Regions from separate parts of the Streptomyces sp. NPDC003393 genome, predicted to be linked through region 1. Evidence: riboswitches for the same ligand, from Rfam matches in the RefSeq annotation. Region 1 holds a riboswitch; the other holds the start of a gene.

Region 1 (7,112 bases):
GTCCGGCTGTCCGCACGGACAGCGGTGGGCGATCGCGCGCAGCCCGCGCGGCGGCCGCCCGAGCTGCTGCTTGAAGGCCTCGACGTCCGCGTCGGTGGGTTCGGTGCGCGGGGTGGGCGGCGGGGGTGTTTCCATGCCTGTGGGGAAATCTCTCTGTCGGTTCACTGGTGGCCGGCGTCGGACCTGTCGACCTGGTACCAGACGTTGGTGTACCAGGGGCGGCGAGCCGTCTCCCGCTCGGTGCGGGACTGCCTGGCCGCTCCCGGGTCGACCACGATGTACCCGGTCTCCCCGGGCAGCACATAGTGCAGCCGGTGCCGGATCTGCTGCTCGGCGTAGGCGTCGTCCTGCCAGCGCGCCTTCAGGTCGCGCAGCTGCTCGACCCGCTCCTGGGCCTGCCGTTTCTGTCGCTTCAGGTCGGTGATGTCGGCACGCTGGGAGACGTACTGCCGCATCGGGTAGGCCAGGGCGACCACCAGCGAACAGACCACGAGCGCCAGCAGCGCGGCCCGCCCGGTGAGCCGGGAGCGTCGGGCCTGACGCCGGGTCTGGGAGCGGTAGACGCGGGCCGCGGTCTGCTCGCCGAGCAGCCTGAGCCTGGTCGTGGTGGAGAACCGGTCCCGGTCATTCCGGTCCTTCACGGCCATGGTCCCGCCTCCCCTGCACACGTGCGTACGTCCCCGGACACGGTACGGGACCGGGCACGGAGACGTACGGGCGACTGGCTGAGCCTCACCCCGGGTCGGGTCGGCCCCGGGAGACCTCGGCCTAGGCCCTGAAGCGCGGGAAGGCGCTGCGGCCGGCGTACACGGCGGCGTCGTCGAGGATCTCCTCGATGCGCAGCAGCTGGTTGTACTTGGCGACGCGCTCGGAGCGGGCCGGGGCGCCGGTCTTGATCTGGCCGCAGTTGGTGGCGACGGCCAGGTCGGCGATGGTGACGTCCTCGGTCTCGCCGGAGCGGTGGGACATCATGCACTTGAAGCCGTTGCGCTGGGCCAGCTCGACGGCGTCCAGGGTCTCGGTCAGCGAGCCGATCTGGTTCACCTTCACCAGCAGGGCGTTGGCGGTGCCCTCCTCGATGCCGCGGGCCAGACGCTCGGGGTTGGTGACGAACAGGTCGTCGCCGACCAGCTGGACCTTGTCGCCGAGCTTGTCGGTGATGACCTTCCACCCGGCCCAGTCGTCCTCGAACAGCGGGTCCTCGATGGAGACGAGCGGGTAGGCCGCGACGAGCTCCTCGTAGTACTCCGTCATCTCGGCGGCGGAGCGCTCCTTGCCCTCGAAGAGGTACTTGCCGTCCTTGTAGAACTCGGAGGCGGCGACGTCGAGCGCGAGGGCGATCTGCTCGCCGGGCGCGTACCCGGCCTCCTTGATCGCCTCGAGGATGAGGTCGAGGGCCTCGCGGTTGGAGCCGAGGTTCGGGGCGAAGCCGCCCTCGTCGCCGAGGCCGGTGGACAGGCCCTTGGTCTTCAGGACCTTCTTCAGCGTGTGGTAGACCTCGGTGCCCCAGCGCAGCGCCTCGGAGAAGGACTCCGCGCCGATCGGAGCGATCATGAACTCCTGGATGTCCACGTTGGAGTCGGCGTGCGAGCCGCCGTTCAGGATGTTCATCATCGGCACCGGCAGCAGGTGCGCGTTCGGGCCGCCCAGGTAGCGGAAGAGCGGGAGGTCGGACGCCTCGGAGGCGGCGTGGGCGACGGCGAGGGAGACACCGAGGATGGCGTTGGCCCCGAGGGAGCCCTTGTTGTCGGTGGCGTCCAGGTCGAACATGGCCTGGTCGATCAGACGCTGCTCGGTGGCGTCGTAGCCGACGAGCTCCGGGCCGATCTGCTCGATGACGGCGAGGACGGCCTTCTCGACGCCCTTGCCCTGGTAGCGGTTGGGGTCCCCGTCGCGCAGCTCGATGGCCTCGAAGGCACCCGTCGAGGCGCCGGACGGAACGGCGGCACGACCCGTGCTGCCGTCGTCGAGGCCGACCTCGACCTCGACCGTGGGGTTGCCTCGGGAGTCCAGGATTTCCCGGGCTACGACGACGTCGATGGACGGCACGAGCATCTCCTTCGTGGATGTGACGCTGAAAGTGCGGGGCTTGTGAGCCTTGCGACTAGAGCCTAACCGTCCCCGGGCCCCGGCCGTCCGACCGACCGTCCCGTGGACAGGGTGACGGCCACATTGTTCCACACCGGAACAAAAGGAGGGAGCAGTTGCGGAAAGTCGAGGGAAACCGCCGGCGAAAAGGGCCCCGCCCCGGCGCGTACGGGGGAACACGCGCCGGGGCGGGGGGACTGGGGGGACGGGACCCACGGGACGGGGAGCCCGCGGGAGGGGAGCGGACCCGCGGCCCGCGCCGCCTACTTCAGGTGCAGCTGCTGGCCGGGGAAGATGAGGTCCGCGTCCTCGACGATGTCCTTGTTCAGCTGGAACAGCTTCTCCCAGCCGCCCTTGACGTGGTGCTCGGCGGCGATGGAGCTGAGCGTGTCACCGGAGACCACCTTGTACTCGCCGTCACCCTTCTCGACCTTCTTGCCGGCCGGGGTGGTGACGGTCTTCTTCGGGGCCGGACGCGTGGCGGAGCGGTCGGCCGCCTGCTGCTCGGTGGAGCGGGTGGTGGTGCTCTTGGGCGCGGTGCTCTTGGCGGCGCTGCCGGCGGGGGCGGTGGCACCGCTGTAGGGGGTGCTCGACAGGCCCTTGCCGCACACCGGCCAGGCGCCCTTGCCCTGACCCGCCAGCACCTTCTCGGCGACGGCTATCTGCTGCGCCTTGGAGGCCAGGTCGGCGCGCGGGGCGTAGGCGGTGCCGCCGAACGCGGCCCAGGTGGAGTTCGTGAACTGCAGGCCGCCGTAGAAGCCGTTGCCGGTGTTGATGGACCAGTTGCCGCCGGACTCGCACCGGGCGACCGCGTCCCACTCGGAGGCGGTGGCGGCGGAAGCGTTGCCGGCCGCCATCAGCGGGCCGGCGACGGCGGCGGAGGCGACACCGGCGAGTGCGATGGCGCGGGTGGCCTTGGAGGAACGACGGTGCTTGCCCTTGCCGGAAAACAGCATGGATGGATCCCCTCACCGACGCCTGCGAGGTGAGCTGTCGGGTTCGGGCCGGTTGAGTTGCCCGGCCGTGCCCTCGAAGAGGCACGGCTACACCCCAAGCCGCTCGGGCGAACTGCCCGCTGCGGCACTTACCTTGGGTCCCCCGCTCCTGCCTACGGCGCTCGACGCGACGACTGTTCCCGTGCGGCCGCCGGCAGGATTCGGCGTGGCGGCAGCCGGGGCTCGCGGTGGCGAGCGGTCATGACCGTAGACACGAGATCGACGGGATTTCAAAGACGATCACGGCTTCTGAGACTCATCCCACACTTTCACCGAATGGGACATTCAGTACGAAGTGTGACGTGAACTCCTGCTAGTTCTGGGCGCTTTCGACCGGGACATCCAGGCTCTGACCGGCGACGATGCGGTTCGGGTCGGAGCCGATGGCCGCCTCGTTGGCGTCGTAGAGGGCGTGCCACCCGCCGTGGACGTCAAGGGAGTCGGCGATGGAGGCGAGCGAGTCGCCGGCGCGGACGGTGTAGGAGTCGGCGGAGGCGGTGTGCGCGCCGCCGTCGCCCCGGGAGGCGTGCCGGCCGCCGGCCGCGCTCTCCGTCAGGTCCTCGGCGGCGCTGCCGCCGCGGTGCCGGCCGGTGCCCAGGGCCCCGGTGTCGACGAGAGCCGAAGATCCGACACTCTGCCGGTAGTTGTCCGAGTCGTCCCGGTCGGGTGCGGTCGAAGGCGACGCTTCGGGCGTCGCGACACCCTCCGTGCCGGACCCGGGAGTCGCACCGGACTCGGGGGCGCCGCCCTGCTCGCCGGACCGCGAGGGCGCGTCGGACGGATTCACGGGGGATGCGGAGGACGAATCGCCCGAAGAGGAGGATCCGGCACCGAGGCCGGCGTCCGAATCGGACGAGGACGAACCGGAGTTGCCGTTGTTCCGCGACGAGTCATCGAGCCCGGGGTCACTCACATCGGACGATCCGGACGTGCCGGATGCATCACTCGACTCCGACGATCCCGACGCATGCGACGAGTGGGACGCACCGGAGGAGCGGGAGGAACCGGACCTCGAGGACGAGTCGTAGCCAAGACCCGTGTCGACCTTCGCGGCACCGGTGTCCTTGGTGAGCCCGGAGAGCAGGCCGCAGGTGGGCCAGGCGCCGGGGCCCCGGTCGGCGAGGATCTTCTCGGCCACGGCTATCTGCTGGGACCGGCTGGCCTGGTCGGCGCTCGGGGCGAAGTCGAGGCCGCCGTACTCCTCCCAGTCGTCCTGGGTCAGCTGCAGACCGCCGTAGTAGCCGTTGCCGTTGTCGGCGCTCCAGGAGCCGCCCGTCTCGCACTGGGCCACCTTGTCCCACGTAGTGCCGTCGGCCGCGTGCGCGCCGGTGGCGCCGAGGAGCGGGATGGCGATGGCGGAGCCGGTCACTCCGGCGGTGACGAAGAGGGCCGGAGCCTGACGGGGGCGACGGTGACGGCCGTTCCCGGAGAGCATGCAAGGACCTTTCGGCGACAACAGATACCGACGTGACGGGTGATGCTCGTACGCCACGCTGATGCGTGAACGTATCGGCTGAGGATCCTCCGTCACAAGTTCATGCCGCGCAGATCACGTGAAGATCACACAGTTGAACGTGTGTCACCTTTGCTTCCGTCAACGCCGTTCTGCCGGTGGGAGGCCACGCTCTGCCGGGGTGAAGCGCACGGGCAGCGTCCGCAGTCCCCGCATGATGAGTCCGCCACGCCGGCGCAAGTCGTCCGGTTCGGCGTCGAGTCGGAGGTCGGGAAGCCGGGTGAGGAGCGTGGCGAGGGCGGTCTGGCCCTCCAGGCGCGCCAGCGGGGCGCCGAGGCAGTAGTGGATGCCGTGCCCGTACCCCAGGTGCTGGTTGTCGCGCCGGCCGAGGTCCAAGGTGTCCGGGTCGGCGAACCGCTCCGGGTCGCGGTCGGCGGCGGCGAGCACGACGAGCACCGGGTCGCCCGCCGCGATGTCCTGTCCGCCGATGGTGAGCGGCCGGGTGGCGAACCGCCAGGTGGCCATCTCCACCGGGCCGTCGTAGCGGAGCAGTTCCTCGACGCCGGTCTCCAGCAGGCCGCGTTCGCCGCGGGCCAGGGAGTCCTGGAGGCGGTGTCGCTGCTCGGGATGGGTGAGCAGGGCGTAGGCGCCGTTGCCGATCAGGTTGACGGTCGTCTCGAAACCCGCGAAGAGGAGGATGAAGGCCATGGCGGCGGCCTCCTTCTCGGTGAGGTGCTCACCGTGGTCGGAGGCGCGGATGAGGCCGGAGATCAGGTCCTCGCCGGGGGCCGGCTCCGCGGGCAGCGCCTGCCGCTTGCGGTGGATCAGCTCGGCGAGGTAGCCGCGCATCTTCTTCACCGACCGCGCGACGCCACCCCGCGGGCTCTTTCCGTGCCCCTGGGGGTCCGAGGGCTTGCCCCCGGGAAAATGCAGCATCATGCCCGCCCAGTCGCGGAAGTCGTCCTGGTCCTCGCGCGGGACGCCGAGCATGTCGCAGATGGCGTAGATGGGCAGCGGGAAGGCGAACTCGTGGATGAGGTCGGCGGTGCCGCGGTCCGCGAACCCGTCGATGAGCCGGTCGGTCAGCTCCTGCACGCGCGGCGCGAACTCGGCGACCCGGCGGGGCGTGAACGCCTTGCTGACCAGGCGGCGCAGCCGGGTGTGGTCCGGCGGGTCGATGTTGAGCAGATGCGTCATCAGCTCGGCCTTGCGCTCGCCGGGGATGCCGGTCCTGTCCTTGGCGTGCGCCGGCTCGTCGTGGTGCGCGGGGTTCTTGCTCAGACGCTGGTCGGCCAGGGCCTGCCGGGCGTCGGCGTAACGGGTGACCAGCCAGGCCTCGACTCCGCTGGGCAGGCGGGTGCGGTGCACGGGGGCGTGCTCGCGGAGCCAGGCGTAGGCGGGGTAGGGGTTGCTCGCGAACTCCCAGGTGAAGAGTTCGGGGGCGGGCTGCTGGGGCTCGTCGGTCCGGGACTGGTCGGTCACTCTCCGACCGTATCCCGGGGGTCCGTGACCGGCCCGCCCCGGACCGTCGGCGCGGGGCAGCGCACCTGTGGCACGCGGCCCCGCCCAGGAGGAACGCCGCTCAGTGTTTGAGGAGGAAGTCGTACACCGCTTGCCGGCCCTCGTCGTTCGCGGCCCTGCTCTGCACCGAGTGCGCGGCTCCCTCGACCACCACGACCTCGGCGCGCGGGGTGAGCTTCTTCTGGTCGTACAGCCACTCCACCGGCGTCGACAGATCACGGTCGCCGCCGAGCAGCAGGACCGGGATGTCGCCGGGGAGCCTGCGGTGCGGCGACGGCAGCGGGGGCGCCTGGGTGAGCGGCCAGTGCAGGCAGCTGAGCATCGAGCCGAGGCCCGTGGCGGTGGCGGCGTCGAAGGGGCCGTAGTCGTGGGGGGTCAGCCCGGCGCCCGCCTTCTCCAGCGCCTCGCGCCGTCCGGCCAGGGGGGCGTCCGACCTGCCCCAGGGGTAACGGCCGTCCAGGCACAGCGTCGAGGCGTGCAGGCCCTGGCTCAGCTCCTCGGCGGTCGCGGCGTTGCCCTGCCGGGTGCCCGCGATCAGGCCGTGCAGCGGTCCGGGGTCGCCGCCGGCGGCCTTGTGCAGGGCGTCGATCATCTCCGCGTAGTCCGGGTCGACGAATTCCCAGGTGGTCAGCGCGTCGATGACGTCGACGCCGTTGCCGTAGGTGTCCACGACCTCGGCGAGGTCCGCCGCGGGGTCCGTGGTGCAGTGGATCGCCGCGCACGCCGTCCGCAGCACGCGCGGTGCCGCGCGCAGGGCGGCGCGGTCCATCGGGTCGTACCCGCTCTGCGGTACGACCGAGTCCAGCACCAGCCGTGCGACACGGCCCGGGTGCGCCAGCGCGTACCGCGAGGCGGTGTACGTGCCGTAGGAGACACCGTCCAGGGTCAACTTCCGTACGCCCAGCGCGAGGCGCAGCAGCTCCAGGTCGGCGACGGTGTCACCGGTGCTGTAGAAGCGGCGCTGTTCGCCGACGGCCGCGGCGCAGTCCTTCACCGCCTGCTCGGTGGGCGGGGTGAGGTCGGATGCGCCCATCTCCTGCTGGAGCCGCGGGCAC
Region 2 (7,112 bases), on a different contig from region 1:
TGGACCTGACCGGGCGACCCGTTCCCGAGGGCGAACAGCGGGCCGGCCGCCGCTACCTCGTGGAGAACATCGACCTGCCCGCCCTGATCGCCTACCGGCGCAGCGGATACACCACACCGCACGCTCCGGCGAAGGCGAGCGGGACCGAGCTGGCCTGGCTGGCGGGTGACGACCCGCTGCCGTTCTTCACGATGCTCGCCCGCTTCGTACGGCCCGGCGCGAAGCACCTGTACCAGCTGTGGCGTACCAACCGCCGCGGCGGCGCGGCCGGTTAGACACCGGTCACGGGCAACCGCCCGCACTCCCGTGCCCCGTCCGCCGCGACCGGCACGCACGTGCGCCCTCACACTCCCGCAGCCCCCGCAACCCCGCATCCACCCGTCGAACCGGTGGCACCGCCGGCCGTGTCCGGCGGCCGTCTCGGCGGTCGTCCCCGCGGTCGGCCACGGCCACCGCGACGGCCCGTGAAGTGACGCATCAGCACGTCCTGGGGAGGGACTTCGTGAACCATCCGGCAGCAGTCATCGGTGCCGGGCCGTACGGCCTGTCCACCGCCGCCCATCTGCGCGCACGCGGCATCCCGGTCCGCGTCTTCGGCGAGCCCATGGTCGCCTGGCGGGACCACATGCCCGCCGGAATGCTCCTCAAGTCGACCCCGGCCGCCTCCGGCATCGACTGCCCGCAACACGGCCACACCCTGGCCGACTACTGCGACGCGGCCGGCATCGAACGGCTGGTCACGGACGAGGACATCGTCCCGGTGGAGACCTTCGTCGCCTACGGCGAGTGGTTCCAGCGCAGGCTGGTGCCCGAACTGGAGCGGACCCGGGTCGTGTCGGTCGACCGGCGGCCGGGTGACGGCTTCGAGCTGAAGCTGGACTCCGGGGAGCAGTTCACCGCCCGTGCGGTCGTGGTGGCGACCGGCCTGTCGGGCCTCGCCCATCTGCCGGCGGAACTGGCCGCCGCGGCACCGGACGGCCCCACGCCCACCGCGGCGGTCTCCCACAGCTGCCAGCATCACGACCTGACCCGGTTCGCCGGCAAGGAGCTGATCGTCGTCGGTGCCGGCCAGTCGGCGTTGGAGACTGCCGCGCTCGCGTCGGAGGCCGGCGCACGGGTGCGGGTGGTGGCGCGCGGCCGTGGCAAGGTCGCCTTCGGCGCCCCGCCCTGGGACCAGCCCAGGCTGCGCCCCGAGTCCCCCTTCGGCCGCGCCTGGTCGCTGTGGGCGCTCAGCCACTACCCCCACCCCTACCGCCGCCTCCCCGCCCGGCTCCGCCACCATCTGGCCCGGCGGGTGCTCGGCCCGCTCGGCGCCTGGTGGCTGCGCGACCGCTTCGAGGGAACGGTGCCGGTCGTCGAGGTGGCCCGGATCCTCCGCGCCGAGGCCCGCGACGACCACGCGGCGCTGACCGTGCGCACCCTGGGCAGCAGCACCCGGGAACTGACCGCCGACCACATCGTGGCGGCGACCGGTTACCGCGTCGACCTGGCCGCGCTGGGCTTCCTCGGCCACGAGCTGCGCACGGAAGTCGCGGTGAGCCGGGGTGCCCCGAAGCTCGGGGCGGGCTACGTCTCCTCGGTCCCGGGCCTGTACTTCACGGGCCTGCCGGCGGCGGCGTCGTACGGCCCGGTGATGCGCTTCGTGTGCGGCACGGAGTTCGCCTCGCCACGGCTGGCCCGTCATCTGGCGACGGCCCACGGCTGAGCATTCGCGGACGGCGGAGGCGAGTTGGAGGGGGGTGACCCGGTGCAGCGAGGGCCGAACGGGGTCGTCCGGTTCCGGTGGGGCCGGGGGTGCGGCGGATCCGTATTCTCTGATCATGCCCGCTCCCCTTGCACCTGCCCTCATCGCCACCGACCTGGACGGAACGCTGCTGCGCGGCGACGACTCCGTGTCCGAACGGACCGTGGCCGCGCTCGCGCGGGCCGAGGCGGCCGGTGCCCGGCACCTCGTCGTGACCGGCCGGCCGGCGCCGAGGGTCCGGGCGCTGCTGAAGGCGCTGGGCTCCACGGGCCTCGCGGTGTGCGGGCAGGGGGCGCAGCTCTACGACGCCGGGACCGACCGTCTGCTGTGGTCGGTCACGCTGGACACGGAGACGGCGGAGACCGCGCTCGGCAAGATCGAGGCCGAGGTGGGAGAGGTGTACGCCGCCGTCGACCAGGACGGGGCGGACGGGCTCACGCTCATCGAGCCGGGATACCGGATGCCGCATCCGACCCTGCCGGCGTGGCGGGTCGAGCGGCGCGAGGAGCTGTGGCAGGCGCCGATCAGCAAGGTGCTGCTGCGCCATCCAGTGCTGTCCGACGACGAGTTGGCCGAGGTGGCCCGTGGCGCGGTCGGCTCGCTCGCCACGGTCACCATGTCGGGGCCCGGGACCGTCGAACTCCAGCCCTGCGGCATCACCAAGGCGACCGGACTGGCGCTGGCCGCCGAGCGTCTGGGGCTCGGCCGGCACAGCGCCCTGGCCTTCGGTGACATGCCGAACGACATCCCCATGTTCCAGTGGGCCGCCCGGGGCGTGGCCATGGCCAACGCCCATCCCGAGCTGAAGGCGGTGGCCGACGAGGTCACCTCGTCGAACGAGGACGACGGCATCGCCGTCGTCCTCGAGCGGTTGTTCCCCCAGGGCCTGTCCGACGATTCCGATCGGACAGGCCCTGGCGAACGGGTGGGGCGACCGATCAGTACGCGCTGAAGACGTTGTCGATCGAGCCGTACCGGTCGGCCGCGTAGTTGCAGGCGGCCGTGATGTTCGCGACCGGGTCGTAGATGTCGAACGAGGTGCCGTCCACGTGGTACGCGTTGAAGGTCGGCTGGATGACCTGCAGCAGGCCCTTGGAGGGAATGCCCTTGGCGGCGTTGGAGTCCCACAGGTTGATGGCCCGCGGGTTGCCGGACGACTCGCGCATCACATTGCGGTAGATGCCGTGGTAGCTGCCCGGAATGCCCTTTTTGTGCATGATTGCGAGGGACTCGCGGATCCAGCCGTCGAGGTTGTTCGAATGGGCCACCGTGCTCACGGCCGCGGTGGTGCTCTTGGCCGGAGTGGCGGCGGAGGCGCTGGTCGCGCCGATGAGCGGCAGAGCGAGGACGGCCGCACCCGCGCCGCCGGCGACGAGGGTGCGAACGAGACGGGTGGTGCGGGTGCGGCGCTGGACCTGAGCGGACATGCGGATTCCTCTCCTACGCCTGCGAGGTGAGCTGTCGGGTTCGGGCGGGGAGGTGCCCGGCCGCGTCCCGTGGGACGTGGCTTCACCCCGAGCCGTTCCGGCGCGACGTACAACGCTCCGGCCCGGCGACTTACCTGGGTCCCCCGCTCCTGCCATGAGTGGTTCAGTCGATGGGCATCGGGCGGCGGCAGGATTCGGCGTCCGCTCGATGGACCGGGAACGTATGCGACAGCACATGTCCGGAACAAGTGCTCGGTTTGCGGATCGTCCTAGTTGACCTTGATCTGTGGCATATGGGGTGCTTGATCCTTTGCTATCGCCAAGGGTCAACTGGCATGCGGGGGAAGGGAAGGCGAGAAGACGGGCCGCACGGAGGGTCGAGGGCCCGGCGTGACCCAACTCACGGAATTATGGAGAGAGGAGCAATTACGGCCAAACGGGATTGAGATGACAATAGGGTTAAATCGGGCCATGGAGTGTTCGGGCATGATGGTCGTCACTTCGCGTGACGTCATGGCCTGTGCGTACGTGTACACCTGTGCGCATGTGTGCGAGTGAAGGCGGCCCGGGGTAGGGAGAGATGAGTCGCTAAATATATGCTCATGTGTGGTGATAAGCGGTCATATCGGGCGTGATCCGATAGTGCCTGGCCTGTAGCGGTGGGCGCCATCGGTGATCGAAACGTGACCGGATACGCTGACTTGAGTGATGGCAGCGACCTATCGACAAACCGTGTAAGCGCCAGCAGACACCAGCAGACAGGAGACCCCTCGTGACCGTCGTCGGGCCGTTCGGGCTGAGCGTGCGGGACCAGGCTCTCGAAGCCGATGTCCAGGCCGGATTGGCGGCTGTCGAGGAAGGGCTGATCGAGGCCACCAAGAGCGAGGTCCCCTTCATCACGGAGGCCGCGCAGCACCTGGTCAAGGCGGGCGGGAAGCGTTTCCGACCGCTGCTCGTGATGCTGGCGGCGCAGTTCGGTGACCCGTACGCGCCGGGGGTCGTGCCCGCGGCCGTGGTGGTGGAACTGACCCACCTGGCCACGCTCTACCACGACGACGTGATGGACGAGGCCGCCGTGCGGCGCGGGGTGGCCAGCGCGAACACCCGCTGGGGCAACTCCGTCGCCGTCCTCACCGGTGACTTCCTGTTCGCCCGGGCCTCCCAGATCCTCGCCGACCTCGGGCCCGAGGCGGTCCGCGTGCAGGCACTGGCGTTCGAGCGGCTGGTCACCGGGCAGATCCTGGAGACGGCGGGGCCGCAGGACGGACGGGATCCGGTCGACCACTACCTGGACGTGCTGGGCGGCAAGACGGGGTCGCTGGTGGCCGTCTCGTGCCGGTTCGGCGCGATGATGTCCGGCGCCGACGAGACCGTCGTGGACGTGCTGACGCAGTACGGCGAGCGGCTGGGTGTCGCGTTCCAGCTGGCCGACGACGTGCTGGACATCGCCTCCGACTCGCACGAGTCGGGCAAGACCCCGGGGACGGACCTGCGGGAGGGCATTCCGACCCTGCCGGTGCTGAGGCTGCGCGAGCGCGCACAGCGGCTGGGCCTGTCCGAGGACCTCGCGCTGTGCGAGCTGCTGGACTCCGACCTCAGTGACGACGCACGGCACGCGGAGGCGCTCGCGGCGCTGCGGGTGCACCCGGCCCTGGAGCAGGCCCGTCGGGACACCGTGCGGTACGCGGAGGAGGCGCGCGCCGCGCTGGCGCCGCTGCGCGAGTGCGACGCGAAGGCCGCGCTGCTCGAGCTGTGCGACGCGGTGGTGCACCGCGCCGGCTGAGGCCGGTTCTTCCCGGAGCGTCCTGTCGGGGTCGCTTCTCCTCACGGACACGGGCGGCGTCTCCACCCGACCCCTACGGGACGGGTGGAGACGCCGCCGCTTCGTGTCATACCGCAGGCGTACGCGGAGTTGGCTCCGCGGTCTGACGCTTCCGCGCTGTCGATTTGGTCAGATGGAAACCACGGACCACACCACTCCTCACCGATTCGGGTGAGAATGGCGGCTCGGGGGTGGGAGCAGTACAGACGGGCAGCCGCCGCCGACGACGGAGGTAAGGCACACATGACACCGTACGAATCCGACGACGCCAGGGGCGCGGCGGTCGACGACCCGCACTCGGCGCGGCGCAAGGCCGCCCGCTACGTCGTTCCGGTCGCGGTGGTGGGGGTGGCGGCGGCGACGATCGGGCTCGTCCCCGCACTCGCCGACTCCGGCGACCCGGACCTTCCGAAGATCACCGCGCAGCAACTCATCGAGAAAATCGCCAAGTCGGACGTCCAGCAGCTGTCCGGCACCGCCAAGATCACCACCGACCTCGGTCTTCCGGACCTCGGCGGTCTGGAGAGCGGCCTGCTCTCCGGTGCTGCCAAGGGCGGTGACGGATCGTCGGCCGATCCGAGCACCAAGCTGACCGAGCTGGCCTCCGGCACGCACACCCTGCGCGTCGCGGCCGACGGCCCGGACCGGCAGAAGGTCTCGCTGATCGAGAGCGCCGCCGAGTACAGCCTCATCCACAACGGCGCGGACGTCTGGGGCTACGACAGCAAGTCCAACGAGGTCTACCACAGCACCGCGGACCAGGACGGCACCCAGCACCGGGACGAGGTGCCGGCCACGCCCAAGGACTTCGCCGACCAGGCCCTGAAGTCGGTCGACGACACCACCTCGGTGACGGTGGACGGCACCGCCCAGGTGGCGGGCCGGGACGCCTACCGGCTGGTCATCAAGCCCAAGCACGCCTCCGGCACCACGGTCGGTGTGATCAGCATCGCGGTGGACTCCAGGACCGGGATGCCGCTCAAGTTCACACTCACCCCGGCGAGCGGGGGCGCCGCCGTGGTGGACGCCGGCTTCACCCAGGTCAGCTTCGCCGCGCCGGCCGCCTCCACGTTCGACTTCACCCCGCCCAAGGGCGCGAAGGTCACCGAGAAGAAGGACGCCGAGACGGGCGCGCGCCCCGTCCGGCCGAACCCGCACCACGGCCTCGCCCCGCAGAAGGGGCTCGCCGAGGAGGGTGCGAAGGTCCTCGGGAAGGGCTGGAACTCCATCGCGGTCCTCGACTCCGGCGCCGAGGGCGGCATCCCGTCGTCCTCCGGCAAGGGAGACCTGGGCGGCTTCCTCGGTTCGCTCGGCGACCAGGCCAGCGGGAAGTTCGGCAAGGGCACGGTCTTCTCCACCCGCCTGGTCAACGCCCTGATCACCGACGACGGCAAGGTCTACGTCGGCACGGTCACCAAGGACGCCCTGGTCAAGGCGGCGAACGCCGGGCAGTAGGCACGCGAGAGAGCACGACGGACCGAGGGAGCCGGGGGAGCCGATGGACGAGGTGTCCGCCACGCGGCCGGAGCGGGCCGCGCGGGACGCCGAGGACGGCGTCATCCACACCCGCGCGCTCACCAAGCGCTATCGCGGCGGGCAGCTCGCCGTCGACGGCTTGGACCTGACCGTCCCGGAGGGCAGCGTCTTCGGTTTCCTCGGGCCGAACGGCTCGGGCAAGACCACCACCATCCGCATGCTGATGGGGCTGATCGAGCCCACCTCCGGCACCGCGCGAGTTCTGGGGCACCCCATGCCCCGTTCGTCGCGCGCCGTGCTGCCGCACGTCGGCGCGCTGATCGAGGGCCCAGCCCTGTACGGCTTCCTGACCGGCCGGGACAACCTGCTGCGCTACGACGCCGCCGACCCCACAGCCGAACCGCGCACCCGCGGGTCCCGGGTCGCGGCCGCACTGGACCGGGTGGGCCTGACCACCGCCGCGGGCAAGAAGGCCAGGGCGTACTCGCTGGGCATGAAGCAGCGCCTCGGACTCGCCGCCGCGCTGCTCCGGCCGCGCAGACTGCTCGTCCTGGACGAACCGACCAACGGCCTCGACCCGCAGGGCATGCGGGAGATCCGCTCCCTGGTGCGCGAGCTGGCCTCCGACGGCACGACCGTCTTC

What was found. A riboswitch is a leader RNA that binds a small molecule or an ion and turns the genes downstream of it on or off. The one in region 1 is predicted to bind cyclic di-AMP.
Region 2: another riboswitch for cyclic di-AMP. It lies ahead of ACWDUZ_RS13335 (transglycosylase SLT domain-containing protein); the one in region 1 lies ahead of ACWDUZ_RS06285 (transglycosylase family protein).

What each region holds. Positions count from the first base shown of each region.
Region 1 covers NZ_JBSFRB010000004.1:198,673-205,784, reverse strand. Annotated here, with positions in the region: gene ACWDUZ_RS06300 (DUF501 domain-containing protein) at 1-135, opposite strand, end outside; gene ACWDUZ_RS06295 (FtsB family cell division protein) at 162-647, opposite strand; gene eno (phosphopyruvate hydratase) at 769-2,055, opposite strand; gene ACWDUZ_RS06285 (transglycosylase family protein) at 2,352-3,044, opposite strand; cyclic di-AMP (ydaO/yuaA leader) riboswitch at 3,049-3,214, opposite strand; gene ACWDUZ_RS06280 (transglycosylase family protein) at 3,397-4,518, opposite strand; gene ACWDUZ_RS06275 (cytochrome P450 family protein) at 4,678-6,018, opposite strand; gene ACWDUZ_RS06270 (alpha/beta fold hydrolase) at 6,119-7,112, opposite strand, start outside.
Region 2 covers NZ_JBSFRB010000010.1:107,651-114,762, forward strand. Annotated here, with positions in the region: gene ACWDUZ_RS13320 (carboxylate--amine ligase) at 1-275, shown strand, start outside; gene ACWDUZ_RS13325 (FAD-dependent oxidoreductase) at 503-1,705, shown strand; gene ACWDUZ_RS13330 (HAD family hydrolase) at 1,821-2,696, shown strand; gene ACWDUZ_RS13335 (transglycosylase SLT domain-containing protein) at 2,683-3,171, opposite strand; cyclic di-AMP (ydaO/yuaA leader) riboswitch at 3,175-3,351, opposite strand; gene ACWDUZ_RS13340 (polyprenyl synthetase family protein) at 3,944-4,954, shown strand; gene ACWDUZ_RS13345 (LolA family protein) at 5,237-6,448, shown strand; gene ACWDUZ_RS13350 (ABC transporter ATP-binding protein) at 6,492-7,112, shown strand, end outside.